DNA from 3 places in the Paenibacillus marchantiae genome. Region 2 is predicted to be linked to each of the others. Evidence: predicted binding sites of a transcription regulator. Region 2 holds the regulator's gene; each other region holds the start of a gene.
What was found. The regulator Rex, encoded in region 2, represses fermentation and respiration genes when NADH is low (regulators of the CRP and FNR family bind a similar motif). The targets are predictions, from matches to a motif close to TTGTGAAATATTTCACAA.
Positions count from the first base shown of each region.

Region 1: adhE (bifunctional acetaldehyde-CoA/alcohol dehydrogenase) is a predicted target of Rex. The motif match lies at 8,877-8,894, and genes of this name have one in related genera.
Region 3: PTQ21_RS23860 (cytochrome ubiquinol oxidase subunit I) is a predicted target of Rex. The motif match lies at 9,056-9,073, and genes of this name have one in related genera.

Region 1 covers NZ_CP118270.1:5,820,379-5,831,004, forward strand. The annotation lists gene PTQ21_RS26230 (carbohydrate ABC transporter permease) at 1-767, opposite strand, end outside; gene PTQ21_RS26235 (extracellular solute-binding protein) at 932-2,296, opposite strand; gene pflA (pyruvate formate-lyase-activating protein) at 2,512-3,264, opposite strand; gene pflB (formate C-acetyltransferase) at 3,348-5,606, opposite strand; gene adhE (bifunctional acetaldehyde-CoA/alcohol dehydrogenase) at 6,184-8,796, opposite strand; gene PTQ21_RS26255 (Crp/Fnr family transcriptional regulator) at 9,227-9,943, shown strand; gene PTQ21_RS26260 (hypothetical protein) at 10,026-10,626, opposite strand, start outside.
Region 2 covers NZ_CP118270.1:5,634,831-5,645,456, forward strand. The annotation lists gene PTQ21_RS25275 (DnaD domain-containing protein) at 63-785, opposite strand; gene asnS (asparagine--tRNA ligase) at 785-2,080, opposite strand; gene PTQ21_RS25285 (acetate/propionate family kinase) at 2,184-3,389, opposite strand; gene PTQ21_RS25290 (3-hydroxyacyl-CoA dehydrogenase family protein) at 3,386-4,258, opposite strand; gene PTQ21_RS25295 (AAA family ATPase) at 4,392-5,894, opposite strand; gene PTQ21_RS25300 (hypothetical protein) at 5,887-6,414, opposite strand; gene PTQ21_RS25305 (cell wall elongation regulator TseB-like domain-containing protein) at 6,717-7,247, opposite strand; gene PTQ21_RS25310 (amidohydrolase) at 7,289-8,593, opposite strand; gene PTQ21_RS25315 (redox-sensing transcriptional repressor Rex) at 8,580-9,233, opposite strand; gene dinG (ATP-dependent DNA helicase DinG) at 9,460-10,626, opposite strand, start outside.
Region 3 covers NZ_CP118270.1:5,326,854-5,337,479, reverse strand. The annotation lists gene PTQ21_RS31510 (ABC transporter substrate-binding protein) at 26-781, shown strand; gene PTQ21_RS23905 (ABC transporter substrate-binding protein) at 883-1,965, shown strand; gene PTQ21_RS23900 (response regulator transcription factor) at 2,156-2,884, shown strand; gene PTQ21_RS23895 (sensor histidine kinase) at 2,913-3,758, shown strand; gene PTQ21_RS23890 (response regulator) at 3,755-4,408, shown strand; gene PTQ21_RS23885 (right-handed parallel beta-helix repeat-containing protein) at 4,595-5,953, shown strand; gene PTQ21_RS23880 (nitrous oxide reductase accessory protein NosL) at 5,956-6,525, shown strand; gene PTQ21_RS23875 (ABC transporter permease) at 6,551-7,372, shown strand; gene ccmA (heme ABC exporter ATP-binding protein CcmA) at 7,365-8,072, shown strand; gene PTQ21_RS23865 (TlpA family protein disulfide reductase) at 8,111-8,656, shown strand; gene PTQ21_RS23860 (cytochrome ubiquinol oxidase subunit I) at 9,240-10,604, shown strand; gene PTQ21_RS23855 (cytochrome d ubiquinol oxidase subunit II) at 10,601-10,626, shown strand, end outside.

The sequences.
Region 1 (10,626 bases), 190 kb from region 2:
GTAATCGCGTATTTGATCATATACGTGGCAAGCACTTCGGTAGAGCCTGCAGGTCCACCTTTGGTCATAACCAGAACAATGTCAGCTGCTTTCATCGCCCCGGCAATGGATAACATGATGACGACGGAAATGATAGGTCTGATAAGTGGCAATGTAATTTTGAATGCTCTTTGTACGGCTGTTGCTCCATCGATGGCTGCCGCTTCATCCAGATCCTTGGGAATAGCCAGAATGGCCGCCAAAACCATGACAATATAGAATCCCGTCCACTGCCAAGCATTGGTTACGAGAATGGATATCATTGCGAACCGATTATCGGATAGCCAATAGACCGGCGAAATACCTACGGTTTCAAGTAACTGATTCAACAGGCCGATGTTAGGCTCATAGATGAATCCCCACAGAATACCGATGACTGCCGTTGACATAATGGACGGCAAAAAGACGGCTGTTTTGTACAATCCCTTCAATTTCTTTACATTCGCAATGAGCAGGGAAAACAGAACAATGAGAGGCACCTGGATCAAAACAGAAAATGCGATAAAGAAACCGTTATTGCGAGTTGAAATCCAAAAACGTTCATCTGTCAATGCTTTTGCATAGTTGGACAGTCCCACAAAACGCGGCTCTGCGGATACACCGTTCCAACTGGTCAGACTGTAATAGAGTGAACTGCCGATAGGATACAGGAAAAACATGATAAACAAGATCAGTGCCGGCAACACAAACAACGTATAGATCAGCGGGCTGCGGAGTGAAGTATTCATGATCTACCTCCTTCAGTGACTTCAACTTCTTATGCTCATATATAGAGCAGATTCCTCAGCAGTGTAATTCTTTAGATAGGACCAAGGGTTTTACCCCGGCAGTGTTCCAACCGGGGTAAACCAGCATGGTGTTAGCAGGTACGTTTCTTTGCTTGATAGATCGCTTATTCTACTGAAGCATTAGCCTCTTCCTGAACCTTTTGCAATTCTTCGGCCATTTTCTCTGGCGTAGTCTGTCCACCAACCAGCTTCTGAATTTGCAGGTTGCCGATCTCTGTCGTAACATCAGCTTGAACGAGTGCATCAAACGCCGGGAAAGAAGTCTGCGATGCATTCAGAACAGCTACGATTTCTTTCATTAAATCGTCGGTGATGCTGTCAGTCAGCACTTTTTCATCCAGTTTCATCGCTGGTAACACACCGTCTTCTACGAGCCCACGTACTTGCATATCTTCGTTGTAGAAGTTTTTGATAAAGGCTTTAACAGCCGCCAACTTCTGCGGGTCATCCGCAGCCGCTGCAGAGAAACCGTATCCATTATTGACATCACGCATCAGGGCTGTCTGATCTCCTACACCGTTCTCTACCGGAGGCATATTGAAGAAACCAACTTTGCCAATGAGCGACTCCCCGCTCTGTCCTTCCTTGAATACAGACGATTTCCACGTTCCGTCATACATCAGAATCGCTTCACCGCTCGTAAATTGAGTTGTATATTCAGCATATTCATAACCAAGCTCGCCTTTTTTGAAGTAACCTTTATCCACCCATTCCTTATGCTTCGCGAATCCTGCGACAACGCCTGGATCAGTCCACTTGGCTTCGCCTGTAGCAAACTTCGCCGTAATATCAGGTCCAGCGTAACGGGACCACAGATGGTTCGTTAACATGAGTGGAACCCAGCCTGCTTTGGAAGCAGAAGCAAGTGGCACCTTGCCATCAGCCTTGATCTCAGCGAGCATATTATCCAGCTCAGCCATTGTTGAAGGCGCTTTCCAACCTTTTTGCGTAAAATACTCTTTATTGTAGAAGAATCCTTCACCCGATCCCCCAATAGGCAGTCCATACACTTTGCCTTCATAGGTGAATGGTTCAAGCGATGAAAATTGGTCCTGAATGCCCAGCTCTTGCAAGATCGGCGTGAGATCCAACAACATGCCTTCTTTAGCATATACTTTGGAGTCTGGACTACCGAACAATTCGAAGATATCCGGCGGATTGCCTGCTGCCATCTCACCACGAAGTTTCTCCTTACGGTTTACATCGGATTCAACTCCGTCCAGTGTAAAGGTCAGGTTGGGTACTTCGCTCTCCACTTTGGCCACAACGTCCTGCAGAATGGCCAGCCTTTTTTGTTTGTCGGCACCCACCTGAGTGTGACGGAGAAGCATCTCAACTGGTTCCTTGCTTGGCTCCGCAGGTGTATTGCCTGCTCCCTGTTGTGGTTCGTTAGTTGAGCTCGAACAACCTGCCAATGTCCATGATGTGATAAGCAATAATGAAAGCAGTAATGTCATTCCTTTTTTCATTCGTATGACCCCCCTCAAGATATTGAGCATTTGGCTTTACACTCTGATTATAAAAAGTTGTAGCTTACATCGTAAGGATGACAATTCATCAATGGAGGGATAAAATCCTTCACTGGACAAATAATCTTGCATTTACAATTGATAACAGCAAAAAAACAGCCCCTGCGAAACATGTTCGCAAAGACTGCTTGGTTGGAAGATCTGTATATAAATGTTTACTTATTGGAGCAAGTCATGCCCGCTGTTTCCGTACGACCTTGTTCAATCAAACGATACGCATGCTCTACTTCCTCATCACTTGGAGAAGGAACTCCATCGAGCGGATAGGCTTTCCCCAGCGCCTGCCATTTGTAAATACCCATCTGATGATAAGGCAGAATTTCGAACTTCTCGACTCCATTTAGCGTTCCAATAAACCGCCCCAGATTGAGCAAGTCTTCTTCCTCATTGTGAATCCCTGGCACATACACGTGGCGAATCCACATTTTTCGTCCATTGTCCGATAACCATTGTGCGGTGCGCAATGTTCTCTCGTTGGATTTGCCTGTCAGCTTGATATGTTTCTCATCATTGATGTGCTTCAGATCCAACAGAACCAGGTCCGTGTTATCTAACAAATCATGAATTCGATCCGGTTCATTGAAACCGTTGCTGTCCAGCGTAGTATGCAATCCCCAGCGGCGTTTTGCTTCTTTGAAAACTTCGGCTACAAAATGAGCCTGTAATGTTGGCTCTCCGCCGGATACCGTAAGCCCTCCGCCGGAACTGCGATAGTAGGACAGGTATGGCTCGATTTCAGCCAATACCTCCTCCACGCTCATTTCCCTGCCACCATCCAGTGCCCATGTATCCGGATTGTGACAATACTGGCATTTGAGCAGACATCCCTGCATAAAAAGCACGAAGCGGATGCCTGGGCCGTCAACCGTCCCGAAAGTTTCGAGTGAATGAATATGTCCATTAACCATGCTGCCTCTTCCTTTCTTTATCGCATCCGCTGTGCGTTTAATATAGAGGTTCTACTCCTTTGAACCGTTGAGTTAAGCCCAAGTTACATCGAACCGTGGAAGGTCCGGTTAATGACATCAAGTTGTTGCTCACGTGTCAGTTTGATGAAGTTAACCGCGTAACCGGATACCCGTACTGTCAGCTGCGGATAGTTTTCCGGGTGATCCATCGCGTCAATCAACTGCTGGCGATCAAATACGTTCACGTTCAGATGGTGTGCCCCTTGACCAAAATAACCGTCCATCATGGCAACCAGATTGGATTTACGTGTGTCTGACTCTTTTCCGAGTGCTTTAGGCACGATGGAGAATGTGTTAGAGATCCCGTCAAGGCTGTGTTCGTACGGCAATTTGGCTACTGAGCCAAGGGATGCCAGTGCACCTTTTTTGTCCCGACCATGCATTGGGTTCGCCCCTGGAGCAAACGGTTCGCCTGCTTTACGGCCATCCGGTGTTGTACCTGTTTTCTTGCCGTACACTACGTTCGATGTGATCGTCAGTACAGACTGTGTTGGGATCGCATTACGATACGCTTTGTGTTTGCGAATCATGCCCATGAAGCTTTCCACCAGTTCAACTGCGATGCTATCCACACTGTCTTCATTGTTACCGTAACAAGGGAAGTCGCCTTCAATTTCAAAATCAATTGCGATGCCTTGTTCGTTGCGGATCGGTTTGACTTTCGCATACTTGATGGCACTCAGAGAGTCTGCTGCAACCGAGAGGCCAGCAATACCACAAGCCATCGTACGTACGATGTCGCGGTCATGCAGGGCCATTTCAATACGCTCATAGCTGTATTTGTCATGCATGTAGTGAATGACGTTGAGTGAGTTCATATACAGTTTGGCAAGCCATTCCATCATCGGTTTGAAACGTTTCATAACTTCATTGTACTCCAGCACTTCGCTTGTGATCGCCGGATATTCAGGTCCAACTTGTGCTCCCGATTTCTCATCACGACCGCCGTTGATTGCATACAGCAATGCTTTTGCCAGGTTGGCACGAGCGCCGAAGAACTGCATTTGTTTCCCGATCTTCATCGCAGATACACAGCAAGCAATACCATAATCGTCTCCATAGATCGGACGCATCAGATCATCATTTTCATACTGGATGGAGCTCGTTTCGATGGATACTTTCGTACAGTATTGTTTGAACGCTTCCGGAAGCTTGGTGGACCAAAGTACAGTAAGATTCGGCTCAGGTGCAGGACCAAGGTTGTTCAAAGTGTGCAGGAAACGGAAGCTGCTTTTCGTAACACGGGTTTCTCCATTTACGGACATGCCACCGATGGATTCAGTTACCCATGTTGGGTCTCCACTGAACAATTCATTATAATCCGGCGTACGCAGGAATTTGACGATCCGCAGTTTCATAACAAAATGGTCAACCAGTTCTTGAGCCTGTTCTTCAGTTAGCAAGCCTTCTTGCAAGTCACGTTCAATGTAAATATCAAGGAACGAAGAAACACGTCCGAGCGACATCGCCGCACCATTTTGCTCTTTAATCGCAGCCAGGTAACCGAAGTAGAGCCATTGGAACGCTTCTTTTGCGGTTGTGGCTGGCAAAGAAATATCGAAACCATGCATTTCACCCAGTTGTTTCAACTCTTGCAATGCACGAATCTGTTCGGACAGTTCTTCGCGGAGGCGAATGACATCTTCATCAATCACATCGACTTCAAGTGCATTCAGCTCACCTTTTTTATTTCGAATCAGGAAGTCCACGCCGTACAGAGCTACCCGGCGATAGTCACCGATGATCCGGCCACGGCCGTAAGCATCAGGCAGACCGGTAATAATCCCTGCTTTACGTGCTGCACGCATTTCAGATGTATAAGCATCAAATACGCCCTGGTTATGTGTTTTACGGATGTTCGTAAATATATCTATGACGCCTTGAGGCATTTCAAAACCATAAGCTTCACAAGCATCAATCATCATGCGAATTCCACCGAATGGCTGAATGGAACGTTTGAATGGAGCATCCGTTTGAACACCAACAATCTGTTCTTTGGATTTATCCAGATAACCTGGTTGGTGAGAAACAATCGTTGCTGGCGTGTTTACGTCAACATCAAGTACCCCGCCGTTATCGCGCTCTTTTTTGGTAAGATCAGATACGATATCCCATAACTCTTTCGTATTCTGAGTTGCGCCTGCAAGGAATGCTTCGTCGCCATAGTAAGGTGATAAGTTGCGTGCCAGAAAATCATTCACATCTACGGATTTCGTCCATGTTCCTTTGGTAAAGTTTCTCCAGCCTGTTTGTTGTTTGACATCTTTTTCGATCACCGACATAGTAATCCCTCCACAAATTTGGATTTCCGGACACATGACAGGATGCTTCACTCGTCTCATCTGTGCCCAGAGCCGCGATTAATGTGATAAATTTCACATGTGAGCCGGAACATGTTTTCTCTACTTGGGAACCGGAACCGCGGATGAATGTTTTTCTTACATTTTCAGTATACGTCTTTGTTCTTTCACCATCTGTGATTTTTATCACAAAGTTTGTGACCATCCTCACTTCACCTGTGCTGTGTCATGGTGAACCCTGCAAATTCATACTTAGCCACTGCGCGGGCAGAACAACTTCCGATCGCTGTTACCCCCGGATTTTTTCGATTATATTTTTCAAAGGGTAAAATACGGGGATAAAGGCGAGCGCTTCGCTTCTTCAGTTTTTTCTGCCCTCTCCGTTATGGTATGAATACCTGGTTCAAAAAGTAACATCACGGATTCCGTGTAACCTCTTTTAAAAAAGACAACTGCAAAGATTACGTTTTACCTTTTTTTACTGGAAAGACGGCAATCGGGGCTCCCCTTTCGGGGAACCCTGACTATCTGCCTTAATCCTGCTGTTGTGCTTTAGTTGTTATTCAAACTTGCCGTAGAATGCGTTGCGATATACATCAGCCAGTTCAGTCACTAGCGGCAGTTTTGGATTGGCTGTTGTACATTGGTCCTCGAATGCGCGGTCTGCTAAATAATCGACATGTGCCTCAAAGTCTTTGGCGTCAAATCCGATTTCCTGGAACGACTCTTCAATACCCAATGTTTTGTTCAGTTTGCGAATTGCATTGATGAGGCTGGTAACCCCTTCTTCTGTTGTACGCGCAGGCAATCCCAGAATGCGGGCAATTTCGGCATAACGCTCATCAGCAACAAAGTGCGAATATTTCGGGAACGATGCAAACTTCGTCGGTTTTTTCGCATTGTAGCGAATGACGTGCGGCATCAGGATCGCATTGGTACGTCCATGTGCGGTGTGGTACTGACCGCCCCATTTGTGTGCCAAGCTGTGGTTAATGCCCAGGAACGCGTTGGCAAAAGCCATACCGGCAATCGTCGAAGCGTTATGCATTTTCTCACGAGCCAATTTGTCACCTTGCAGCGCAGATTGCTCGAGGTATTGGAATACCAGTTGAATCGCTTTGATCGCGAGTCCATCCGTGTAATCATTCGCCATGACGGATACATATGCTTCAATGGCGTGAGTCAATACGTCCATACCTGTATCCGCAACAGCGGTTTTAGGCAGAGAGTATACGAATTCCGGGTCTACAATGGCTACGTCTGGTGTTAACTCGTAGTCTGCCAGCGGATATTTCGTATTGCCTTGATTTTTATCTGTAATAACTGCGAACGATGTTACTTCCGAACCTGTGCCCGAAGTTGTCGGGATCGCTACGAATTTCGCTTTCACGCCAAGACGTGGATATTTGTAGATCCGTTTGCGGATATCCATGAATTTTTGCTTCAAATCGTTGAAATCCGTGTCAGGATATTCATAGAACAGCCACATCGCTTTGGCAGCATCCATCGGTGATCCCCCGCCGAGTGCGATAATGCAGTCTGGCTGGAAGCGGCGCATCATTTCCGTACCGCGGTCTACCGTTGTTGTGGATGGATCGGGTTCAACATCAGAGAACACTTCAATAGCTACCGGCATTTGACGTTGACGCAGATAGTGCTCTACTTTTTCCACATAACCAAGTTTGACCATCATGGCATCCGTAATAATGGCTACGCGTGTGATGTCAGGCATTTTGGCAAGATACTGTGTTGCACCTTTTTCGAAGTAAACTTTGTTCGGCACTTTGAACCACTGCATATTCACGGTACGGCGAGCCACCCTTTTCACGTTGATTAAGTTTACAGCGGTTACGTTGGAAGAAGTCGAGTTACGTCCATACGATCCGCAGCCCAATGTCAGTGACGGCATGTTGGTGTTATAGATGTCACCGATGGCGCCGTGTGTGGATGGCGAATTCACGATAATCCGTCCGGTTTGCAGGCGATCTGCGAATTTGCTAATGACTTCTTCGTTCGTCGAATGAATAACAGAGGAGTGACCCATGCCGCCAAAAGCAACCACTTCTGCTGCGCGCTCAATCCCTTCAGCTGCCGTTTTCACTTTGTAACAAGCCAGTACCGGGCTTAGTTTTTCAGCCGACAACGGGAATTTTGTACCTACCCCTTCAATCTCGGCTACGAGAATTTTGGTGTTAGCAGGGACCTCGATACCGCACATTTGCGCAATGCTGACTGCAGATTGACCAACAATCGCCGGGTTCACCGCACATTTCTCAGCATTAATCGCACCTGCGGTCAGTTTCGCTGCCTCATCCTTGTTGACGAAGTAACAGCCGTTCGCGATCATTTTCTTTTTCACCTGATCGAAGATCGGTTCTTCGATGATGACTGCTTGCTCGGAAGCACAAATCATGCCGTTATCGAACGATTTGGACAAAATCAGATCCGTTACTGCTTGATTGATATCTGCGCTTTTCTCAATAAAGCAAGGTACGTTCCCTGGCCCTACGCCCAGTGCTGGTTTACCACAGCTGTATGCAGCCCGTACCATACCTGATCCGCCTGTTGCCAGAATGAGCGCCACATCGTTATGATTCATCAGTGCGTTTGTGCGATCCATGGAAGGATCATCAATCCACTGGATACAATCCGCTGGAGCACCATGCTTCACTGCAGCATCAAGCAGGATTTTGGCGGCTTCCCGGCTACAGTTCTGTGCAGATGGGTGGAAACCGAAGATGATTGGGTTACGCGTTTTGATGGAAATCAGTGCTTTGAACATCGTGGTGGATGTCGGATTCGTTACCGGGGTAATTCCCATGATGATGCCGACAGGCTCCGCAATTTTCTGGAAGCTTTCGTACTCGTTATCTTCGATAACCCCTACTGTTTTGTCATATTTTATGCTATGATACACATATTCTGTTGCAAATATATTTTTGGTGATTTTATCCTCATACACACCCCGACCTGTTTCTTCCACGGCCATTTTGGCGAGCATCATATGTTTGTCCAGACCTGCCAGCGCCATCGCTTGCACGATGCGGTCAATCTGTTTCTGATCCATGGACATGAATGCTGCATGTGCTTTATTCGCTTTGTCAATTAACGTTTGAATATACTGACCTGCTGTCGGTTCTTTTACTGGGGCGACTTCGTTCTTTACAGCCATCTCCCTCATCCTCCTAAAGGTTCGTATTGGTTTGTCTCTCTTCTTTACATTCACATCGTACCATGGGGAAAGAGTTAATTATGTGATTTTTTTCACAAAGTATAACAAATTTAATTTAAGTTTTTTAGTGTCTCTCACTTAGCCATTTACACTTCCTATTTAAACTATAGGGCTGTCAGATTCATCCTCTCCTTTCGAAAGTGAATTTAATCACAATGTTTGAAATATCGCCATTTTTGCCCCCTTTCCACGCCCCTCAAACGGCAAGATAAGGTATATACTGAACTTAAAAATTGAACCACCGCAATTTGTACCGTCCTTCCCGGCCGAGAGATGACCCTGATCAGGACGGCAACGGTTTGCGGCGAACCACGGGGGCCAGTCCAAGCTGCAGAAGGCCGTCCGATGGACACAAAGGGGAGATAGACTTATGAGAGAACAACTGAGTGTACTGGAAAAACGCGGAAATACCAACTGTTTCTCGGAAGCGAATTTCAACCATCTGCTCGTAACGATGAAGGACAGAACCTATCCGGAAGGAACCCATCTGTATTGGGAGGGAGATGTCTCTGACAAACTTTATTATATGAAACGAGGCCGTGCTCAGATCACCAAATCCACGGATGAAGGCAAGGAATTGATTATGTACATGTATCAAGCCGGTGATATGATTGGGCAGGCTGATCCGTTCTTTGGATCGAAACACAGCTTTTCGGCGGAAGTGCTGGAGGATAGTGAGATCGGCGTACTGGAGCATAAAGACCTGGAAATGCTGATCTGCCAACATTGTGACTTTGCGATCGACTTTATGAAATGGATGGGTATCCATCATCGGTTAACCCAAACCAAATTCCGTGATCTGATGTTATATGGCAAACCGGGCGCACTCTGCTCTACGCTGATTCGATTGTCCAATTCCTACGGCGAGCCTCATGGAGAGCATGTCATGATTCATAAAAAAATAACACACACGGATCTGTCCAATATGATTGGAGCGACCCGTGAAAGTGTCAACCGCATGTTAAGCGATTTGCGTAAAAAAGACGCCATTGAATACGATAACGGCATGATTGTCATCAAGGATCTGCACATGCTCCAGGGCATCTGTCACTGTGAATTATGTCCTAACGAGATTTGCCGAATCTGACGCTTTTCCCATCTTGTAAAACATTTGATACGCAAATGAAAAAAGCCCATCTTCTATAACGAAGATTGGGCTTTTGTTATGCTTAAGATACAGTAGTCAACTCGAGCTTTACTGCATCACGTGGATTCAATTTCATGTCCAAACCGTTTTCCATCAGTTCCTTATCATTCACCATGATCATCCAGCGTTGGTTCATCCGGGGAATTACATTTTCAACGGAAACAACGAATTTGTTGTTCTCCGACATTCTTACAATCCCACTGGACTTCAATACATCACGCACAGTACATTCCTGAACATACACCCCGGCATATTGACGATTGAGATTTGGCATAATATTTCCACCGCTCACCTTGAGTAATGTTGTTTGGTAAACAACATCGTCTCCCCCACTGTCAGCGGCTTTTACATATATGATCACTTCATCTTTGACATGAAGCTCCATGTCCCAATTTTCCGGGTCAATATCCTTGCCATTCAGTTTGACCGCCCAGCTAAGTGAGGAGTCCAGAGAAACTTCCCCCACGGATTGGATCCGCTTGCCATCTGATGTAAAATCGACAAGTCCACTGTTCAATAGTGCTTTCTTGAGCGTCAGACCTTCACTAAAATCTCTCTTAATGGACTTCGTTGCGTCAGGCAAAAAAGTACTGCCATCCACTGCCACAGTAATAGTATTCTGC
Region 2 (10,626 bases):
ATAAATTCTGGCCTGTTTTTGGTTTATTCTGAATAAAATTGTTGCTTAATCTAACATTGGTATTAACGTCCACCGTTACGGAACCGCTGCGTATATGCCTTGGCATCCTGCACATTCTTCACGCGGTTACGGCTCCATTCAAGCAGGATTCGATCTATATAGCGGAAATGCACTTTACCAGCAAACACCGCTTCCTTCAATGCCATGAGAATCAGTTCCTCCTGATAGCGATCCTGATCCAACCAGCTGGATATCGTCTCGCATTCCATCGGGGAAAGCGGGCGGCCAAATTCTTTTTCAAAAATAGAGAACATATTTCGTTCTTCCTCTTCTTTTTGAACACTGTTCGAATCCGGGCGCAGTGCATTACTGTCCAGCTGCTGCTTGCGGGCCACGGCCATATCCTCTGCTGTACATCCTGCCAGCTTCGCATATAATCCATGCAGATCATACCGTTCATACTGAATGTCACGCTCTTCATCCCGATGCTCGTCAATGTGAATGTACCCGTCTCTCATAAGACGCTGCAGCATTCTGGCGATGCCTTCAGGAGCAAGACCCATACGGGTTGCAAGCTCTTCAAGCGTTGGAAACTCATTGAATTCGACTTGCCGGAATCCAAACAATTGAATCAGCAGAAGCACCTCTGCGTCACTTAGCCCCAGCTGATGATAATAGCGCAATAAAGCATATGGGAGCTGCGCTGTCCCTGATGCCATACCGTAAGCTGCTCCGTTCAACCAGGCTTTGGAGCCGGTTTCTTCCATGGACTCGCGGTTAAGCATTAAGGGTACAGACGATAGAGCATACGTGGGAATGCAATTGTTTCACGTACGTGATCCAATCCACAGATCCATGCTACCGTCCGCTCCAATCCCAGACCGAAGCCGGAGTGAGGAACCGATCCGTATTTACGTAAGTCCAGATACCACTGATATGCCTCTTCCGACAATTGATGCTCATCAAAGCGCTGCTGCATCAGTTCCGGATCATCAATACGCTGGGAACCGCCAATGATCTCTCCGTATCCTTCTGGTGCGATCATATCTGCACAGAGGACCACTTCAGGACGATTTGGATCAGGTTTCATATAGAATGCCTTGATTCCAGCCGGATAATGGGTAATAAAGACCGGTGTTTCGTATTTCTCGGCAATCGCCGTTTCGTGTGGAGCACCAAAGTCTTCTCCCCAAGGAATATCGAAGCCTTGTCCATTCAAGAATTCAATCGCTTCATCATACGTAATGCGCGGGAATGGAGCTACAATGTTTTCAAGCTTGGATACATCACGTCCGATGGACTCCAGTTCAGCACGGCAGTTTTTCAGAACCGTTTGAACCACGTGCGCAATAAACTTCTCTTGCACTCGCAGGCTTTCCTCGTGATCCACAAACGCCATTTCCGGCTCAATCATCCAGAACTCGATCAGGTGACGACGTGTTTTGGATTTCTCGGCACGGAACGTAGGACCGAAGGAGTATACTTTGCCCAGCGCCATTGCTGCAGCTTCCATATACAACTGTCCACTTTGTGTCAGATAGGCATCTTCATCAAAATATTTGATGTGGAACAAGTTCGTCGTTCCTTCAGCAGATGAAGGTGTAAGAATCGGAGGATCAACCTGTGTGAATCCGTTACCATCAAAGAACTGTTGAACAGCGCGGATGATTTCCGCACGAATAACCATAATCGCACGTTGTTTTGTCGAACGCAGCCACAGATGGCGATGATCCATCAGGAAGTCTACCCCATGCTCTTTCGGAGTAATTGGATAATTTTCAGTAAGATGAATAATGTCCACGCCAGTAACCGTCATCTCATAACCGGATGCACTACGTGGTTCTTCACGGATAATTCCTGTTACATACAATGAACTTTCTTGAGTCAAGCTCTTGGCAGCATTCCAGATATCTTCGCTGACTTCACTTTTAACGACTACCCCTTGAATATATCCGGTTCCATCACGCAGTTGCAAAAATTGAATTTTGCCGCTGGAACGTTTGTTGTTAATCCAGGCGCCGATCTTAACAGTCTCGCCCACATGCTCACTCACATTACGAATTACACAATCCGTACTCATGCACATATCTCTCCTTGGAATCCTGAATTTGAAAATGCAGCGGGCAGGCTATATGCCTGTCCCCTGCACTTCCTTGTCATGCTATATTCACTTTACAATTAGATTACAGAGAATTCAATACGATTCGGTGTGTATCTCTTGCAATCACCAATTCTTCGTTCGTAGGAACTACGAGAACGTCCACTTTGGAATTCGCTGTTGTGATGCGGCGTGGTTCTCCAGAGCGGATTGCATTCAGCGCTTCATCCAGTTCAACACCCAGGTACGTGAGTTGCTCACATACTTTTTGGCGAAGAACAACGGAGTTTTCACCTACACCAGCCGTAAATACGATCACGTCTACACCGTTCATTGCTGCTGCATAAGAACCGATGTATTTACGCAAACGGTATTCGTACATCTCGAATGCAAGCGTGGAATTAGCATCGCCAGCTTCCATACCTTCCGTGATTTCACGCATGTCGCTGCTGATGCCGGAGATTGCAAGAAGTCCACTATGTTTATTCAACATGGAGTTTACTTCGCTCACGCTCAGTTCTTCCTTGTTCATAACATAAGGTACAATTGCCGGATCCAGGTCACCACTACGTGTTCCCATCATCAATCCTTCGAGTGGAGTCATGCCCATGGACGTGTCCACGGATACACCGCCCTGTACAGCCGTTACACTACCACCATTACCAACATGGCATGTGATGATCTTCAGATCTTCCAATGGACGATCCAGATATTCAGCTGCTGCCTTGCTTACGTAATCATGGGAAGTACCATGTGCTCCATAACGACGCACTTTATACTTTTTATAAAGCACACGTGGAATGGCATACAGATATGCTTTTTCCGGCATCGTTTGATGGAAAGCCGTATCAAAGACCATTACCTGTGGTACCCCTGGCATATTGGATTCAGCCGCACGAATACCCATCATTGCTGCTGGGTTATGCAGTGGAGCCAGATCGAACAGACGGCGGATTTCTGCTTTGGATGCATCATCAACCAATGCGGATTCCTTAAATGCTTCACCACCGTGAACTACACGATGTCCAACAGCCTGAATTTCATCAACGGAACCAAGCACACCGTTTTCTTTGTCTGTCAGGATGTCAATAACTTTACGAATCGCTGTAGTATGTTCGAGAATCTCGCTTACTTCCGTTACATCCTCACGGCCTGTTGGTTTATGAGTCAGAATGGAAGAGTCCATCCCGATCCGCTCTACGAGACCTTTGGCCAATACGGATTCATCCGTCATGTTATACAATTGATATTTGAGCGAGGAACTCCCCGCATTAATTACGAGTACTTTCACAGCCGGTCACCATCCTTGTCGTACTTGAAGAATCCTTCGCCTGTTTTGACACCCAGGTGTCCTGCACGCACCATTTTCTTCAGGACTGTGGAAGGACGATATTTCAATTCACCGAATTCACGGAACATTCTTTCGAGTGCAGCTTCTACCGAATCCAATCCGAAACGGTCTGCCATCTCAAGCGGTCCGTGCTGGAAATTGTATCCGATACGCATAGCGTCATCAATATCTTCAGCGGAAGCGACACCTTCCTGCAGTACATGCAGCGCTTCGTTGATCAGAAGACAGATCAGTCTGGACGTCACAAATCCAGGTGATTCATAGATCATAACGCCTTTTTTGTCCGCTACTTCCTCCACAAAACGTCTCGTTTCTGCAAAAGTGCTATCGGATGTTTTCAGACCACGAATAATCTCTACAAGATCAACCCGGGAAACCGGGTGAATAAAGTGCATACCAATAACACGCTCTGGGTATTTGGTTGAGCTTGCAAGCTCAGTCAAACTCAGCGTGGATGTATTACTAGCAAGAATTACGTTGCTTGGGCAAACTTGGTCCAGTTGACTGAATACCGCTTTTTTCGCTTCCAGATCTTCAGAAATAGTCTCAATGACCATATCGCAAGTTCCGAGTTCAGCCAGATGAGCAACTTTGGTAATACGGGAGAGAATCAATTTCTTCTCAGCCTTTGTAATCGCCCATTTCTCCAGTTGTTTATCGAGGTTCGTCTCAATCATGTTATATGCATGATCCAGCTTCTCCGTTGTGTGTTCCACCAGAAGCACATCAAGTCCTTTGGCTGCAAGCATCTGGGAAATACCTTGCCCCATCGTGCCGCCGCCGACAACTCCTATCTTTTTGAAAAACATGGTTCTGCTCCATCCTTTCGGTTCTCTATTTCTCTATTGTACCCTGTTCGCCGAAAATTACAAATTTCGACCCAACATATAATAATATCTTAGCACGACTGAAATGTAAAAAAAAATAACCGACATAAATAAATTATGCCGGTAAAAGGGCGCTGTCACGAAATTGACAACGAAATTGATCGCCAGACAATACTTCTTCCCTGAGCAACGTGTCGAGGGAATTGTCGAAAATTGTCCGCTGTTCTTCAAGCAATCGTTTGGTCTGTTCCATCAGGTCTTGCAGGATCAATTTGTTCTCCCGCATTAATTCTTCCGTAGTGACCATATCCATGTTAACAATACCCAACGTTGTGAGGCCGGAAGCCATCATCGTCTGTACCACATTCGTTGCTTGCTCAAAGTCATTGCGTGATCCTGTACTGCGTCCACCGTAGTACATTTCCTCCGCTGCTGCACCTCCGAGGGCAATCATGATTTGCTCTTCAAGGAAGCGCTTCGTGTACAGAAATTGCTCTTGTTGCGGGTTATGACGTACATATCCCAAGGCCTGTCCACGAGGGCTGAGTGCAACCTGACTCACACTGCCAGGACGAACCAGTTCAGCCATGATGGCATGTCCCAATTCATGAATAGCCACTCTTTTCTTCTCTTCCACGCTGGATTCGCGGTCTGTCTTCTCACCCATCATTACTTTATCAATCGCAAGGGACAGATGACGCTGTTCAATGTTGAGCAGCCCGTCTCTCATCGCGTAAATTGCCGCTTCGTTCATCACGCTTTCCAGCTGTGCTCCAGAGAAACCATAGGATTCTTCTGCTGTCTTCTCAAGGCTGACCCCTTCCAGAAGAGGTTTATTGACTGCATGCAGCTCCAGTATGTGTTTTCTGCCTTTCTTATCCGGCAAGTCTACCTGAATATGACGGTCAAAACGACCTGGACGCGTCAGCGCGCTATCCAGCATTTCTTTTCGGTTCGTAGCGGCGATCACGAGTATACGTGGTGTTTCGGAAGAGTATATGCCATCCATTTCCGTCAACAGCTGATTCAGCGTCTGATCATATTCACGCTGTTGTCCGCCTTCCCGTTTTCCACCGATCACATCAATTTCATCAATAAATATAATGGCATTTTCCTTATTTTCTTTAGCGGCGCGAGTTCTTGCATCACGGAACAAATCACGTATTCTGCCTGCACCTACACCAACATACATCTCAACAAACTCACTGCCTGAAGCAGCTACAAAAACAGAGTCGGTATAATGAGCAGCAGCTTTGGCCATCAAGGTTTTACCAGTTCCTGGAGGGCCAGTAAGCAGTATACCTTTCAAAGGACGAATACCAAACTTCTGAATTTCTTCATGTCGAATGAGAAAATCAAGCGCTTCCCGCAGTTCCTGCTTGGCACTCTCCTGACCACCGATTTCTTCAAAAGTCAGCTTGGAAGGGCCTTTTTTCTTGCGTTTACGTTCCTGACCTGCCCCCACCGTAATCCCACCCCGCATTTGCATCATGAGCAGCAGAGCTCCCACAAGCATTACAGCGATCAGAATGGGAATCATGTTTACACCGATAAAAGCGAGAAAGATAATTAATACGGGTACAAATCCAATGGCAATTTCTTTCGTCCATTTAGGCATTAGGCCACACTCCTATCTGACCGGGCACACGCGGCAGAATAATAAACTTACTGGCATCTCCATCTCTGAGACTGACATATACATTATTGTCATCCATGGCTGTATTTACCTTGATCCCATTTGTAGCCATTTTAGACAAGGTCGGTGTAATTTCGGTGTATTGCTTGTTCTCCATCGCTTGTGCTACGGTAAACATCGCGCTTCCCCACCAGCTCTCTAATGCTTCGTTGGAATGATCCACGACATCCAGCTTCAACGAACGAGTGCCAATCAAGGTTTGTCCTTCTTTGTGAATATATTGTACCAACCTGCCCAGATCAACATCCGGCTGCAGATCGAGTTTCAACTGTACATCATTGCGGTTAATAGTTAATTGAACATCATTGACTCCATCGTACTGGGTAACCATCTTTTCAATTGGGCTTTGCACAGCCACATGACGATACACAAACCAACCTCCAAACAACACAACGGCTGAAATGACGGCAGTTAGAGCAATAGGCAATACTTTTATCTTCAAGTGAGTTACCCCTCCTAAATTTTGGCCCATCCTATAACTTGTAGGCAAGAATATGAATATGTGTACGTAATGTCCTGTGATGTGCCTAACAGGATTTATTTGTGTATGATGTATCCTTGAATACATATTTGAGTATATCACATCGTATATACAATATCTAAGGCGAAAATATGAATAAATTATTAATTTTAACTATTCAAATCCAAAATGATCAACAAAGTACGCCAAAGAACCGGACCAGTCGGGTTTCCGTCTGCCGGTTCTTTAATGTATTCTTTTGGACGATAGTATTTATGCTAATTCTAGCTATTTGGTATCGTATAGACCAGATCCACCTGTTCCCCGTTACTGAAGCGGTAAAACCGATAATAGTTGTGAGTATCATCATTATAATACACTTGCCATACATAGATTCCATTCACAACGCCTGGCATGATTCGTTTGATCTCCCCACCGGGAACTTCAGAGCTGAACCGATTTCGAATCTGAGCTTCATTCATGCCGTTCTTTAACAGTTCACCGTGTACTGCATTGGTTCCCGTCACGGGTTTGTTATTCTCATCAAACTTGATCCACACCATGACATCCTGGTTATCCTTATTTTTGCCGATCAGGGTCCAGTATATGTTGTCTCCGCCGTCTTTCTGCCCCCAGACATACTTACGCAGCTCTTCGTGGGACGTAATCCCCAGCTGTTCCTGGGCCGCCTGTATGGCCAACGCCTCTTCCTTGCGCTGATCCTGGGTAACATAGACATAATAACGCTGAAGTCCAAACAGAATCAGAACCAGGAGCAGCAGCGAAATCCATATCCACTTCTTTTTTTTCTTCAAAAGCCGAACTTCCTTTCCCTATGACGATGCTGTCCTTGTAATTAACGGGCAAGCAAACTGTCAAATGCCAGCTGAGACTCACGCAGAATGCGCTCTTCATCCATCGTAAGACATTCGCCATGTTTAACCACTTGTTTACCATCCACCCACACATGCTCCACATCTTTGGCCGATGCCGAGTAGACCGTATGGGAAATCAGATCCGTATGCGGATAGAAATGGGCCTGTTCGATGTTCAACGCGATGAAGTCAGCCTTCATGCCAACTTGCAGAGCGCCTGTATTGTTCAGGAATATGGATTTAGCACCATATGAAGTTCCAAGCAGAAGCGCTTCCCCTGCCGGCACTGCAGTAGGGTCACCGGACACACCTTTGTGAATCAACGCAGCCAATCTCATCTCTTCAAACATATCCAGGTTATTGTTACTTGCTGGTCCGTCTGTTCCCAGAGACACAGTCACGCCTGCTTTCAACAGATCAGGCACACGCGCAACACCCGAAGCCAATTTCAGGTTACTGCCTGGATTGTGGGAAACTGCTACATCATGCTTTGCGAGAATCTCGATCTCTTCATCATTCAGATGTACCGCATGTGCAACCAGAGATGGACGGGAGAAAAATCCTAGCTTCTCCAGATGTGCGACTGGACGCAGTCCGTAATCAGCCACGTTCTGTTCCACTTCGCGAAGCGTTTCAGACATATGCGTATGCAAAGGCAGATTCAGATCATGAGCAACCTGTACCAGCTTCTCTATGTAATCCGGAGGGCAAGTGTAAGGGGCGTGCGGAGAGATTACGGTTGTAATTCTTCCGTCTGCTTGTCCATTCCATTGACGGGCAAATGCTGCGGACTCTTCGAGCTTGCGCAGTTGTTCTTCTTCTGAGCAAAGCCCGATTACCCCACGTGCCAGAGCAGCCCGAACGCCGGATTGTTCCACCACTTTCGCAACCTGATCCATATGATCATACATATCTAGGAAAGCTGTTGTTCCACCCTTCAACATTTCAAGCACGGAAAGTGATGTGCCCCAATATACGTCTTCAGACGTCATTTTGGCTTCCATTGGCCACATTTTCTCCTGCAACCATACTTGTAACGCCAGATCGTCTCCATGGCCTCTGAGGAGCGACATGGCCGCGTGACCATGCGTATTGATCAGACCCGGCAAGAAGAACAGTCCTTTTCCGTCCACCTTTGTCAGGCTTTCGTCTCCTTCCGGCAATGTCTCACCAATATGCACAATCTTGTCATTCTCAACAACCATAAAACCTTGAACCACGTTCCAATTCGTACCTTCACTCACGGCAAATTTGCCGTTGTGAATTACCCATCTATTTGTCGTCATCTTCCTCGTCGTCCTTTCCATTCTCCAAGTAATAAGCCAGGCTAAGTAGATCCGTCGTAAAATCAGCATGATGAATGCGAATATGCGGCGGGGTCTTCAGGATCGTTGGCGCAAAGTTCAGAATCGCTTCAATTCCTGACTCAATCAGCTGATCTGCAACATTTTGGGCTTCCGTATCCGGAACCGTGATAATACCTATACGAATGTTATCTTTTTTGACCGAATCCGTTAATTCATTCATCGGTTGTACCGTCAAACTGTTGATTTGACTCCCAATTTTCGGACCGTAGGCATCAAATACAGCGACGATCTTCATGTTGTCTTTGAGATAGGCATTGTAATTGGACAAGGCATGTCCCAAATTACCTGCTCCGACAAGAGCTACATTGATCTGCTGGTCTATTTTTAAAATATGGCGGATTTTCTCAATGAGATATGAAACGTCATATCCAATCCCTTTACGACCAAAGTCACCAAAGTAAGCCAAGTCTTTACGAATCTGGGCCGGATTCAAATCCAGCCTCAGTCCAAGTTCTTGTGAAGAAACCGTATTGACTTCCCGCTGATGCAGTTCATTCAAATAACGCAAGTAAACAGGTAATCTACGCACCACGGCTTCCGAAATTTTATCTGATTTCATTCATTGCTCCCCCTTACCAAGGCCACGATAGATAGATGAAAAGATGAGCACCCTGTCTAAAACGATGCAAAATGATTACTGAATTAAACAGGATGCTCCTTGTTATATAATGGATAATTGCTTTAATCGCTTTACTCGCATATCCATGAAACGAATACATGATATTACTCAATTTTACCGCCAATCACTGGCGTCTTGCAATAATGGAAGCTACAGAGCGTATCTGTTATTGTTGCTCTTCGGTTGGTCTCTCGAGCCATTCCGAAATGCGTGGAACTATCTGCTCTGTAAGCATGTGCTCCATTTTGGGACCAGGTAATGAATATAAAAAGTACTTGCCATAATACGCTTCAATAACGCGTGTATCGTATACAATCACAATGCCTCTGTCTTTGCCTGTACGAACCAGTCTGCCAAATCCCTGTTTGAAACGGATGACGGCTTGTGGCACGGATAGCTTCATAAACGGGTTTTTCTTTTGCTGCTGCAAAAGCTCGCTCTTCGCTTCCACTAATGGATGATTCGGTGGCTGGAACGGCAGTCTGACAATTGCAAGGCAGGTCAGAGCCTCTCCCGGAATGTCCACGCCTTCCCAAAAGCTGCTTGTGCCAAGTAGCACCGTTGCTTTAGCATCTTGGAACCGACGTGTAAGCTTGGAACGGCTGCCGCTGTCCACCCCTTGCCCAAGCAAAGAGATATCGTTGCCTGACAAAGCCTCCTTAAGCGGGTCATAGACCTGTCGCAGCATGCGGTAGGAGGTAAACAACACCATCATGCGTCCACGAGTCGCAATAGCCGTTTCCGCGAGCGAGTGCACGAGCATATCCACAAAGTGTGCATCGCCTACACTGCCCTTCACGCTTGGGAAATCACGCGGAATGACAAGCAGCGCTTGTTCTCGATAATTGAACGGTGAAGGTAGCATCGACGTTAACAGACGGTTATTGTCGGCAGCTTCCTGCAAACCCAGCTGTTCGATCATGAATTGAAATGACTTGTCAACGGAAAGCGTAGCCGATGTAAGCACAACGCTTTTCTTTTTATCAAAGAACATATCCTTCAATTGAGCACTGACATCGACAGGAACAGCATAGAGTTGCAGTGATTTACTGCGGAACTGGCCGCTGGCCTCCATCCAGTACACGGTATTGGCATCATCCATCCGCATGAAGAACCGCAGATTATCCTTAATCGTTGCCAAATCCTTGAGCAGACCTGAGATATCCGTAATCAGACTATCGGACTGATAATCGTCCTGATCTTCTTTCACTTCAAGCAGCAGCTTGTCGCCTTTACGAATCAAATCACCTAGGGTGACATAAATTTGGTTTTCAGCGTCCTGCAATTCCTGCCATTTGGCTGGTTTTTGTGAAGACTTCAGTCTAAGTGAGAA
Region 3 (10,626 bases), 310 kb from region 2:
GTACAGCTGGCCCAATATCGGGCATTTGCTGACCCTGCAAATCATCCCCTTCGCAGCGCCCATTGATCAGTTTTGGACAGATGATTACCGTCGGAAATATCGTTATGATGTCAAGGTAGCACTCAGCCACGACTATGATTTCAACCTCAAAGCATTGATGCGGGCCAGGCCAGACCGGATTGTTGCATTGGACGAGATGATCCCCGAAGAGGAGAAAGAGAAGCTGCGGCACATCGCACCGGTGTTGTTTCTAAGTTGGCACGGAGAGGATTGGCGGCAACATCTGCGGCGAACGGCCCGTTTTTTGGATCGGGAGAATGAAAGTGAAAGATGGCTTCTTCGATATGAGGAAAAGGTGGAAACGGTTCTTCATTATATTCCTCATTCGTTTCAACAAGGTAAGCTAATCGCATTAAGTGTGTCTCCCCGGGGCATTCAGATCTGGGGTAGAAGAGCAGGAACCGTATTTTATGACGATTTGAAGATTGCCGCGGCTTCGGGTGTGGATCAGATCGAATTTACCAGATACGTGGAAGCCGAACAGCTTGCTGCATTCGATGCGGACGTCATCATCGTTAGTGTTATGAAGGACCATCATTCCCTGATGGTGTGGGAGAGGCTTCAACATGCGGAAAGCTGGAAACAGCTGCATGCCGTACGAAACCGACAAGTCTATCTGACACAGGGAGGACATTGGTTAAGCGAACCGATCCTGGAACATACAGCCAATCGGCATGAACTTCTGCTTCAGGAAGTAAACTTGCTATTTAGTGCCCGGTAATGGGCGAAAGTAGACATCTTCTTCTATTTTCTTCGCTGAGGAACATCTGTATAATCATCATGTGATAATCATTCTCAATACAGAAATGCGGAGGGGAACTCATGTCTCACACAGAAAATAATGATCTCTTTAGAAGAGATCGTTCAAAAAAGGCTACACATGGAAGGAAACGCGGATTTGCAGGATTGATGCTCCTGCTATTGGTTCTTTCACTTATGGTTGTTGCCTGCGGAAATAAAACAAATACAGCAGGAGAGCAAGCCACAACAGAAACGACCAAGACAAACGCAAGCGCAGCGACTCAAACTGCCGAAGAGCCTCAGACTCAGGTCATCGAACATGCCATGGGCAAAACGGAAGTTCCGCTGCATCCAAAACGTGTTGCCGTATTTGGTCTGGAGGATCTTACATTGTCCCTGGGTGTACCGATGGTCTATGCATACGACTTTGATGGCTACTACTTGGATGACCAGCTCAAAGCACTGAACATTCCGCTCGCTGGAAATGCGGATTTCAATCCGAATCTGGAAGCCATTCTGGCAACCCAGCCCGATCTTATCGTGGTTCAGCGAAACGCCATTGATGACAAAGCGTATGAGGAACTGAGCAAGATTGCGCCAACCATTGCCTATTCACCGGATGATTGGGAGAAAACCATTGTGGAAATAGGAAAGGCAACGGGCTTGGAAGATAAAGCACAGGAGGTGCTTCAGGCGAACACCGACAAACTGAAACAGGCCAAGGAAGATATCATTTCGGCTGTGGGCCCGGACAAAACAGTTGTCTTCATGCGTCCATCGGACAAGGATCTGCAGGTGTTCTTTCCGAGCTTCGCTCCACTTATCTACACTGAATTGGGGTTAAATCCAGACGAAAGCGTTGCAGCACTCCAGAAGGATACTAAGGACGATTGGGGAGTCACGACATCTCTAGAGAAGCTGCCTTCTATTGGAGCTGATTATGTGTTTGCCATCTACGGAGGATCGATTAGCACGGAAGAAGAGTTCAATGAAAACAGTGCCGTTGCAACGGAAGTTGAGAAACTTCATGTATGGAAAACGATGCCTGCTGTGAAGGACAACCATGTGTTCAAAGTGTCAGCCAGACATTGGATGATGTCCGGCCCAATTGCAGACGGCAAGGTGGCAGACGATGTGGTAGCAGCCGTCACTGGCAAGAAATAAGCCTGGACATAATCGTTCATACATTGTCTACAATTCAGAGATAGATTATTAAAGGCATGGCTCTATGGAGTCATGCCTTTTGAGTACGTTGAAGGTATGCTGATTACATCAAGTTCACTCACTGGCTTGAGGCTTTACAATGAGAAACTAAGAAAATAACCAGAATATCGCAAAGATTTGGAGGTAAGACATGAACGGGACCCTGCAGCAAAATAGAATATTGATTGTAGATGATGATGAACGGGTCCGAAGACTTCTTCGCATGTATTTGGAGAAAGAACAATTTATCGTTGAGGAGGCTTCGCTAGGCTGGCAAGCCCTTGGGCAGCTTCATCACGGTTCTTATGCCTTGATCATTCTCGATTGGATTCTTCCCGATATTAAGGGAATTGAAATATGCCATTATCTTAGGACCAACTTAAGCATACCCGTCATGTTTCTGACAGCCAAGTCAGAAGAAACTGATCGGCTTGAAGCTTTCAAAGCAGGGGCGGATGACTTTGTCATGAAACCATTCAGTCCGAGGGAGGTTGTGCTACGTATTAAAACTATGATGGCTCGTTATAACGGATTAATCGAACCTGCGCCAAAAGATCATTCAGCGAGCGAGGTGTTGATTTCCTCCATTCTAATCAATCCAACTTCCCGTAGAGTCACAGTAGGACAAGTGGAGATTCATATGACTCCCAAAGAATTTGATTTGCTTTATCATCTGGCGACACACTCGGAAATAGCATTCTCTAGGCAGGATTTGCTGAGAATTGTTTGGAAAGTGGAGCATGAGGAAGATCTGGATTATCGGACTGTAGATACCCATGTGAAACGGTTGCGTGACAAACTATCCGAGTATGTGCCGAATCGGGAAGATCTGATTCAAACCCTGTGGGGGTTCGGTTATATTCTTCGTTTGCCTCACTGATTCTTATCTTGCAGTTCAGGAGGAGAATATGTCTTACAAACAAATCAAGTGGATGATCTTGCTCATTCCCACCTTGACCGTTGGACTGTGGGAGTATGTACGACATCAGTTTCTGCTCCCCTACATATCAATGAATTTGGGCAACTGGCTTACGCCTGTCATTGTATATGTCGTGAGTATAACGTTGTTAACTCGGCTGTTTCTGATTTTGGAACGTATTCAAAAAGAGCTGGAGCATGAGCGTGAAGCCAAAGCCGCATTGGAATCTCGTGAAAAGATGGCCAAGGAACTCCATGATGGAATCGCCCAATCCCTTTTTTTATTATCGGTAAAAGTGGGGCGTTTAGAGGAACAAGCCAAGTTGGATCAACAGTTGGACGATGTGTATTCGATCAAGAAAACGGTTCATGAAGTCAATCGTTATGTGCGTCAGGCCATTGCCGATTTACGTTATGATCCTAACGTTGACAATACCTTCACTACGAACGAATCGGTCACACTACTTGGTCAAATTCGAAGAATTGCCAAAGATATCCCCGTCCGAATCGAACTGGATTGGAGCATCCCGGATGATGCATTTACTGACAAAGAGAAAGTAGAACTGCTCGCTTGTATTCGGGAAGCTCTCTTTAATATTCAAAAGCATGCATCAGCTTCCCAAGGATGGATTCAGGGAAATGGGCACAAGAAGTGCTGGAATATCACGATTCGAGATAATGGAAAAGGATTTGAGATGAATCCCTTTGAACGAAAGGATCGATATGGACTGAAAATCATGAGAGAGCGGATGAATGAGCTGAACTATAACATGCAATTCCGAAGGGAGCAGCAGCTTACTGTTGTCGAATTTTCAAAGGATGGTGAGATGTTATGAGTCATACTCGCGTACTTGTTGTAGACGATCACGCTCATGCGAGAGAAGCCATATGTGAAATTTTATCCATGGACCCCAGCTTCGAAGTGATTGGCGTCGTGTCGGACGGTCAACAAGCGATTGATTATACAGAACAGTGGCTTCCCGATCTAATCCTCATGGACATTCAGATGCCAATTATGAACGGTCTTGAAGCAACACAGCGGATCAAATTGGCGTTTCCTTATGTGAAAATTGTCATGATTACCGTCTCGGATGATGTACTACACCTTCTGGAAGCGTTGAAACGGGGAGCTCAGGGTTATCTGCTCAAAAACCTTGAACCCTCCATGTGGCTGGAATATCTTCATTCCATCGTTACAGAAGAAGCTCCATTGAGCCGCGAGGTGGCTTACCAAATCCTGAAGGATGTCTCACTCACGGAGAAAAAAGAACCTGACGTTCCACTAACGACAAGGGAAAAGGATATTCTGTATGGCGTGGCTGCAGGATGGACGAACAAAGAAATCGCTGTGAATTATACAATTTCAGAGTATACCGTCAAGAATCATTTAAAAAACATTTTGCAAAAACTGCAGGTTCAAAATCGTGTTCAACTGACACGTTATGCATTGGAGCAAGGGCTTATTACAGACCATAATCGTCTGTAATAAGCTTTTTTTACTATATCCGTGTGTTCTTTCTATTTTCATGTTAAGTGGATGTGATTTTTCTACTTTTACCACAATGACCTCACAATTTGGACACAAAACGTCCAGCTCTATAGCTAGCTTGAGCTATATGGTAAAAATTTGTTTTTATGTACACTATGAGCAGTGTGTTTCATGAAGGAGGTTATGATGTTTCGCGAACGGATTGTCCTGAGCATATTGCTGCTTATAGGGATACTGTTGATCCCGCTATCTTACCCGCTGGACACTGCAAATGCTGCTCCTGAAACCAAAGATGCTATTCCACTCCAGCCAATCATTGATGGTTCTAGACCTGGAGAAGTGCTTGTACTTGAGACGGGTATTTATTCTGGTCCCGTAAGTATAGACAAGAATATATCCATTCGAGGGGACTCATCCGTATTGGTATTGAATACGGATGCTGAATCCACCATTACCATTCGTTCAGATGGAGTGACATTGCAGGGTTTCACGGTACGACACTTAACAAATGAACCCACTGCAGCGATTCAGGTTGAAGGAGATCGAGTAGAGATCACGGGCCTGGATATTCAGAGTCAAAGTTTTGGAATCGTGCTGCGGGGTTCTGTCGATGGGCTCATACATAGCAATACTATTTCATGGGCTGGACCGGAGTCTGCTTCCAGTGGTCAAAAGGGGAATGGCATTGATCTGTACAATTCCCATCGTACCCACATCGAAGACAACAAAATTACGGGCATGCGGGATGGTATATATCTGGAGAACAGTCGCAATCTTACGGTTAAGGCTAACACGCTGTTACATACCAGGTATGGCATTCATTGTATGTATATCGATGGCTCTTCTGTTGTGGACAATGTTGGAGAGAACAACAGTACCGGAGCCATGGTCATGGGCGTCAAGAATACGGTCGTATCGGGAAACTCTTTTCGCAAACAGAACGAAAATGTGCATTCACAAGGGATTTTGTTGTATGACGTACAGCAATCCTCGGTTCATAACAATGTCGTGGAGGGTAACCGTGTTGGCATGAACATTGCTGAATCCTCAGGAAATGAAATTCGCGGCAATGCGGTGCTCCGGAATTTCATCGGAATTCAGCTCGTTCTTGCGGAGGATAATCAGTTTACCAGAAACCAATTTGTTTCGAATGTGATTGAAGCTTCAGCGATGGACAGCCGGAACAATGAGATGAAGGAAAACTTCTGGGATTCCTTTCAAGGTCTTGACCTGAACGATGATGGAATTAGTGAACTGTCCTATGGAATTAATCCTTTTTATGAGCAAGTGGTCAACCGGAATTCGGCCTATCAGCTTTTCTTTCAATCTCCAGGCATGATCTTTATGAGCAACTTGTTTACGGAAGGCAAGGCAGAGTGGACAAGCGACAGATCGCCATTAATGAGCATGGAAGCGGTATCACAGACGACGAAGGTAGGTACACAAGTGGTCAAAGAGATAACCGGGGTTTGGATCATCGGATGCATTCTGCTGGGCCTGGCCACTTTTATTATGATCAATATGGGGGTATTACGAAAATGAGAATGAAAACACATTGGAAAACAGTTATGGTACTTCTCTTTGGGGTGCTGTTATTAACAGCTTGCGGAAAAAAATACGAGGCATTGCCTATCAATGAAGACGTGGATATCTGTGCCATTTGCAAAATGCAGGTGAAAGATGATGCCTATGCCACGCAGCTTACCACGAAAGACGGTAAAAATTATAAATTTGATGACATTGGTTGTATGCATCAGTGGAAAGAAGAGAACGGAACAGATAACATCGGGATGGATTTTGTTCGTGATTATAATGACAAGGAATGGATTGAGTACAGCAAAGCCACTTATGTATATGATGCTTCACTGCGTACACCGATGGCTTACGGCATCCTCAATTTTAAGGATAAACCATCTGCCGAAGCTTTTGTTGCCGAGCAGGGTGTGGGAACCATTATGACCGCTGAAGACCTCGCCTCCCACGACTGGAAACAAAACACAGAGACGATGGATATGATGGGGGAGCATGGGCATTCCGAGGAGGGAATGGGTGAAGGCGTGCATGAAGAAACACATGGAGAAAGCGAATCAACGGAAGAATCAGGCCACAAGTAATGACCAATGAAGATGGTGATGCATGATGGGAGATATGGTACAAGTCGTCCGACGAGAAATGAAAATGGGATTTCGCAACCCTTGGGCATATTCATTTTTGATTCTTTTCTGCGTGTTTAGTCTGAATTTGTTAATCATCAATTCTCAGAATTTTGTAGCAGGATACTCTGGCACTACAGGTTCCATGTTAAATCTTATTCTTTATCTGTTGCCGCTGATGACCCTCTTTCTGGGCTCGTTCTCGTTGACTTCTGAAAAGGAAGAGGGCAGCTGGCAGCTGTTGTCCACTTACCCCATCGGCACGATGTCTTTTATTGTTGGCAAATATCTGGGGCTGTCGGTTGTATTAATGACGATAGTTACATTCGGATATGGCCTGATGGGACTTCTTAGCGGATGGGTGGGTAGCCCTTTAGATGTTAAGACATATCTTTTGTTTCTGGTATTCTCCTGCGGACTGGTGTTGCTATTTCTGACTATTGCACTGTTCATCGGTTCGTTATCCAAAAATCGCTGGCAAGCGTTAACGATATCGGTATCCGTTTGGTTTTTTGCTTTGATCGGGTGGCCCACGCTTCTAATTTCCGTGCTGGGACTCATGCCGTATCAGTGGGTAAAACCCTTACTCACCGTTCTAACCTTCATCAATCCGGCTGAGTTGGTACGTTTGTTTGTGGTGATCAAACTTGGCGGGGGCTCGATACTGGGACCTGAATATTATCAGTGGGTAGATTGGGTACATCCATCGAGCGGGAGCTGGATCTTTATGGGGATATGTCTGCTGTGGATTACATGTTCTATCGTGGCAGTATACGGGATATGGGAAAGGGGACGTTCCCATGGATAATGTGGAAACAGAGATTGTTGGACTGTGTAAATCCATAAAAAAACAACAGATTGTTGAAGATATATCCTTTCGCGTTTCTTCCGGTCATGTGCTTGCCTTATGCGGCGGAAATGGGGCCGGAAAAAGCACCGTTCTGCGTATGCTTGCAGGTATTCTTCAACCTACCTCGGGTGAAATCATTGTAAACAATATGCGCTGGTCCAAAGAACGAAAGCGATATTCGGAACAGATCGGATATATGCCGGATGATTATCATTTCAACCAGGGTTTGACGGCAGAGGAGGCGCTCCAGTTCTGGGCGGCGTTAAGGAAAGTGCCTAAAGCGCGAGTAACGGAAGTGCTAACCATGGTAGGCTTGGCCGATCAAAAAAAGAAACGGGTCACGACCTTTTCCAAAGGTATGCGGCAGCGTGTGTTATTTGCCCAGGCTCTGCTGTCCAAGCCTCCGCTGCTGATCATGGATGAGCCGACGAATGGACTGGACCCCTTCTGGATGCAGGAGTTTGCAAATCTGATAAAACAGATCAAGGAGGAAGGGCATATGGTTGTGTTCTCCACCCACCAGCTTGAGATCGCAGATGATGTTGCCGATCACATTGTTTTTATGAACCAAGGACGTAATGTGGGAGATGGCTCTACTGAGGACTTTCGTCAACAGTTCGGGTCGCTTCATGCTGCATTTCATCATAGTCTTGGCTAAAAATGAAGGTGAACTTATTGAAAAAAAATAGTGCGAAAATGAGTTTGAAAATGATACGTTTGTTTACCATCCTGATTGGAATGGCTGCTGTGCTGGTCGCTGCGTGGGCAATTTATCAGGGGACTTCATCATCTGAGCCCAAAATAACCGGTGCCATTGAAGCCGGTGCAACTGCTCCTGAATTCACTGCGGTTAATTCAGACGGAGAACAGGTGAAGCTCTCCGATTATCGGGGCAAAGTCGTCATGATTAACTTCTGGGCTTCATGGTGTACGCCCTGTGTGAGGGAAATGCCAATGATTAAGCAGATTGCTCAGACGTATCAAAACGATGTAGAGGCTCTGTTTGTCAACGTGGGGGAAGCGAAGGGCACCATTCGTGAATTTATGGAGAAACAGCAATTCGATTTCCCTGTTATCATTGATGTGACCGGAAAGGTCTCCGGTCTGTATCGTATCACCGGGTTGCCAGCGACCATGATCATAGATCAGGAAGGTATATTCAGTCACATTTTGCTCGGTGAGTTGACTAAGGATATTCCTTTGCAGCAATGGCTGGAGGAGACCGTACAGCAACGGAATTGAAGCTTTGCAGACTTATGAACAAAAAAAGTCGAGAAGTCGCTCACTATACGAGCGGCTTCTTTTGTTTTATTTTTCCCGAACATCTTGCAAGCATAGTAGAATTGAAAATCGCAATACCACGGTTGTGCCTAATGAATCAATAGCCCCTTTGGGTGCTTTTTATGCTTTTCACCGAGTTGTCAGAAAGAGTTGATCCTTTCTTGAACATTTAGGGACGAAGACGTGTCAGTGATTGAATTGCTAATTCACAAAGATATAATAATTTTAACTATTAGGTCCTGTTAAGTACTTTGGCCCTTCAGTATCAGGTAAAACACAGCTCGCCAACCCATGCTCAGTCCAATAACTATGTGTAGCAATGCACAATGATGGTGTGGTAAAGCTCCTTCGTCACTTACTTTGTGAAAAAATTCTCTTTGTACATACAACGATGGAGGAACGGTTTGTAGATAAACTCTGAACCAGTCTAGTGGGGCTTCTATCAACCTGATAAAGAACGCAGTCCAAGGGCTGACTGACCTAATAATTAAAAGATTCAAATCAGTACGAAAATCGAACAGAGTTTGAAAGGAGGCAGTAAACAATGGCAATCGATACGGTGATGTGGAGCAAGCTGGTGACAGGTATGACGCTGGGCTTCCACGCTATTTTTGCGACACTTGGCGTCGGTATACCTCTAATGATCGCAATTGCAGAATTCATGGGGATTCGCAAGAAGGACCCCCATTACACACTGATGGCGAAGAGGTGGTCAAGAGGGTTTGTCATTTCTGTGGCGGTTGGTGTGGTGACCGGTACAGCGATTTCACTGCAACTGGCCCTGGTGTGGCCGAATTTTATGAAACTGGCAGGCAATGTCATTGCACTCCCACTATTCATGGAAGTGTTTGCGTTCTTTTTTGAAGCCATTTTCCTGGGCATTTATTTGTATACCTGGGATCGATTCAAAAATCCGTACATTCACTGGCTGCTGACGATTCCAATCGTCACCGGTGCAGGTATGTCGGCTGTGTTTATTACGACGGTGAACGGCTTCATGAACCAGCCTGGAGGCTTTGTCATGGAAGCAGGCCAATTCACAGCGGTTAACCCAGTGGAGGCGATGCTGAATACGGCGACGTTCTCCAAGGTGTTTCATGTATTAAGCTCAGCATATTTGACAGGAGCTGCCCTGTTAGCCGGAATTGCAGCCTTCTCGCTGCTGAGAAAAGGGGCATCTGCATACCACAAAAAAGCCTTGAATCTCATGATGGCGGTGGTTCTGCTGTTCGGCTTACTGAACACGTTAGCGGGAGATGTGTCCGCCAAGTTTTTGGCCGAGCATCAGCCGGAGAAACTTGCAGCGGCAGAATGGCATTTTGAGACAGAAAGTGGCGCGGATTTGATTTTATTGGGATGGCTGAATGCAGAGCATGAAATTATAGGAGCTCTTCACCTGCCGAAACTGCTCAGCTTCCTGGCCTTTAGTGACTTTAATGCAGAGGTAACCGGACTGGAGGAGTTTCCGAAGGACGAATGGCCGCCGCTGCTCGTTCACTACCTGTTTGATTTAATGGCCGGAATCGGATTTACGCTGCTGGCTATTTCAGTTCTGTATTTCCTGTTTGTATTCTGGAAAAAGCGCAATGAGCTGAATAAGTGGCTGCTTGGGATCATAGCGCTAGGCGCACCGATGGCTTTTCTCGGAGTTGAGCTGGGCTGGTTCTATGCTGAACTGGGACGACAGCCGTGGATTATCCGAGGATATATGCGTGTGGAGGAAGCAGCCACTTCATCACCCAGCATCAGAATGATCTTTTTCTTCTTCCTGCTTCTCTACATCGTTCTGGGAGTCATGTGTGTTCTCGTACTAAGACGTTTGTTCAACAATAATCCGGCAGAAGTCGAGATGGAGAAATGGATGAAGGAGAAGCGCAATCCGTCTACAGAAAAGGGTGAGCGTACATGAGTTACGAACTGATTGGCATTTC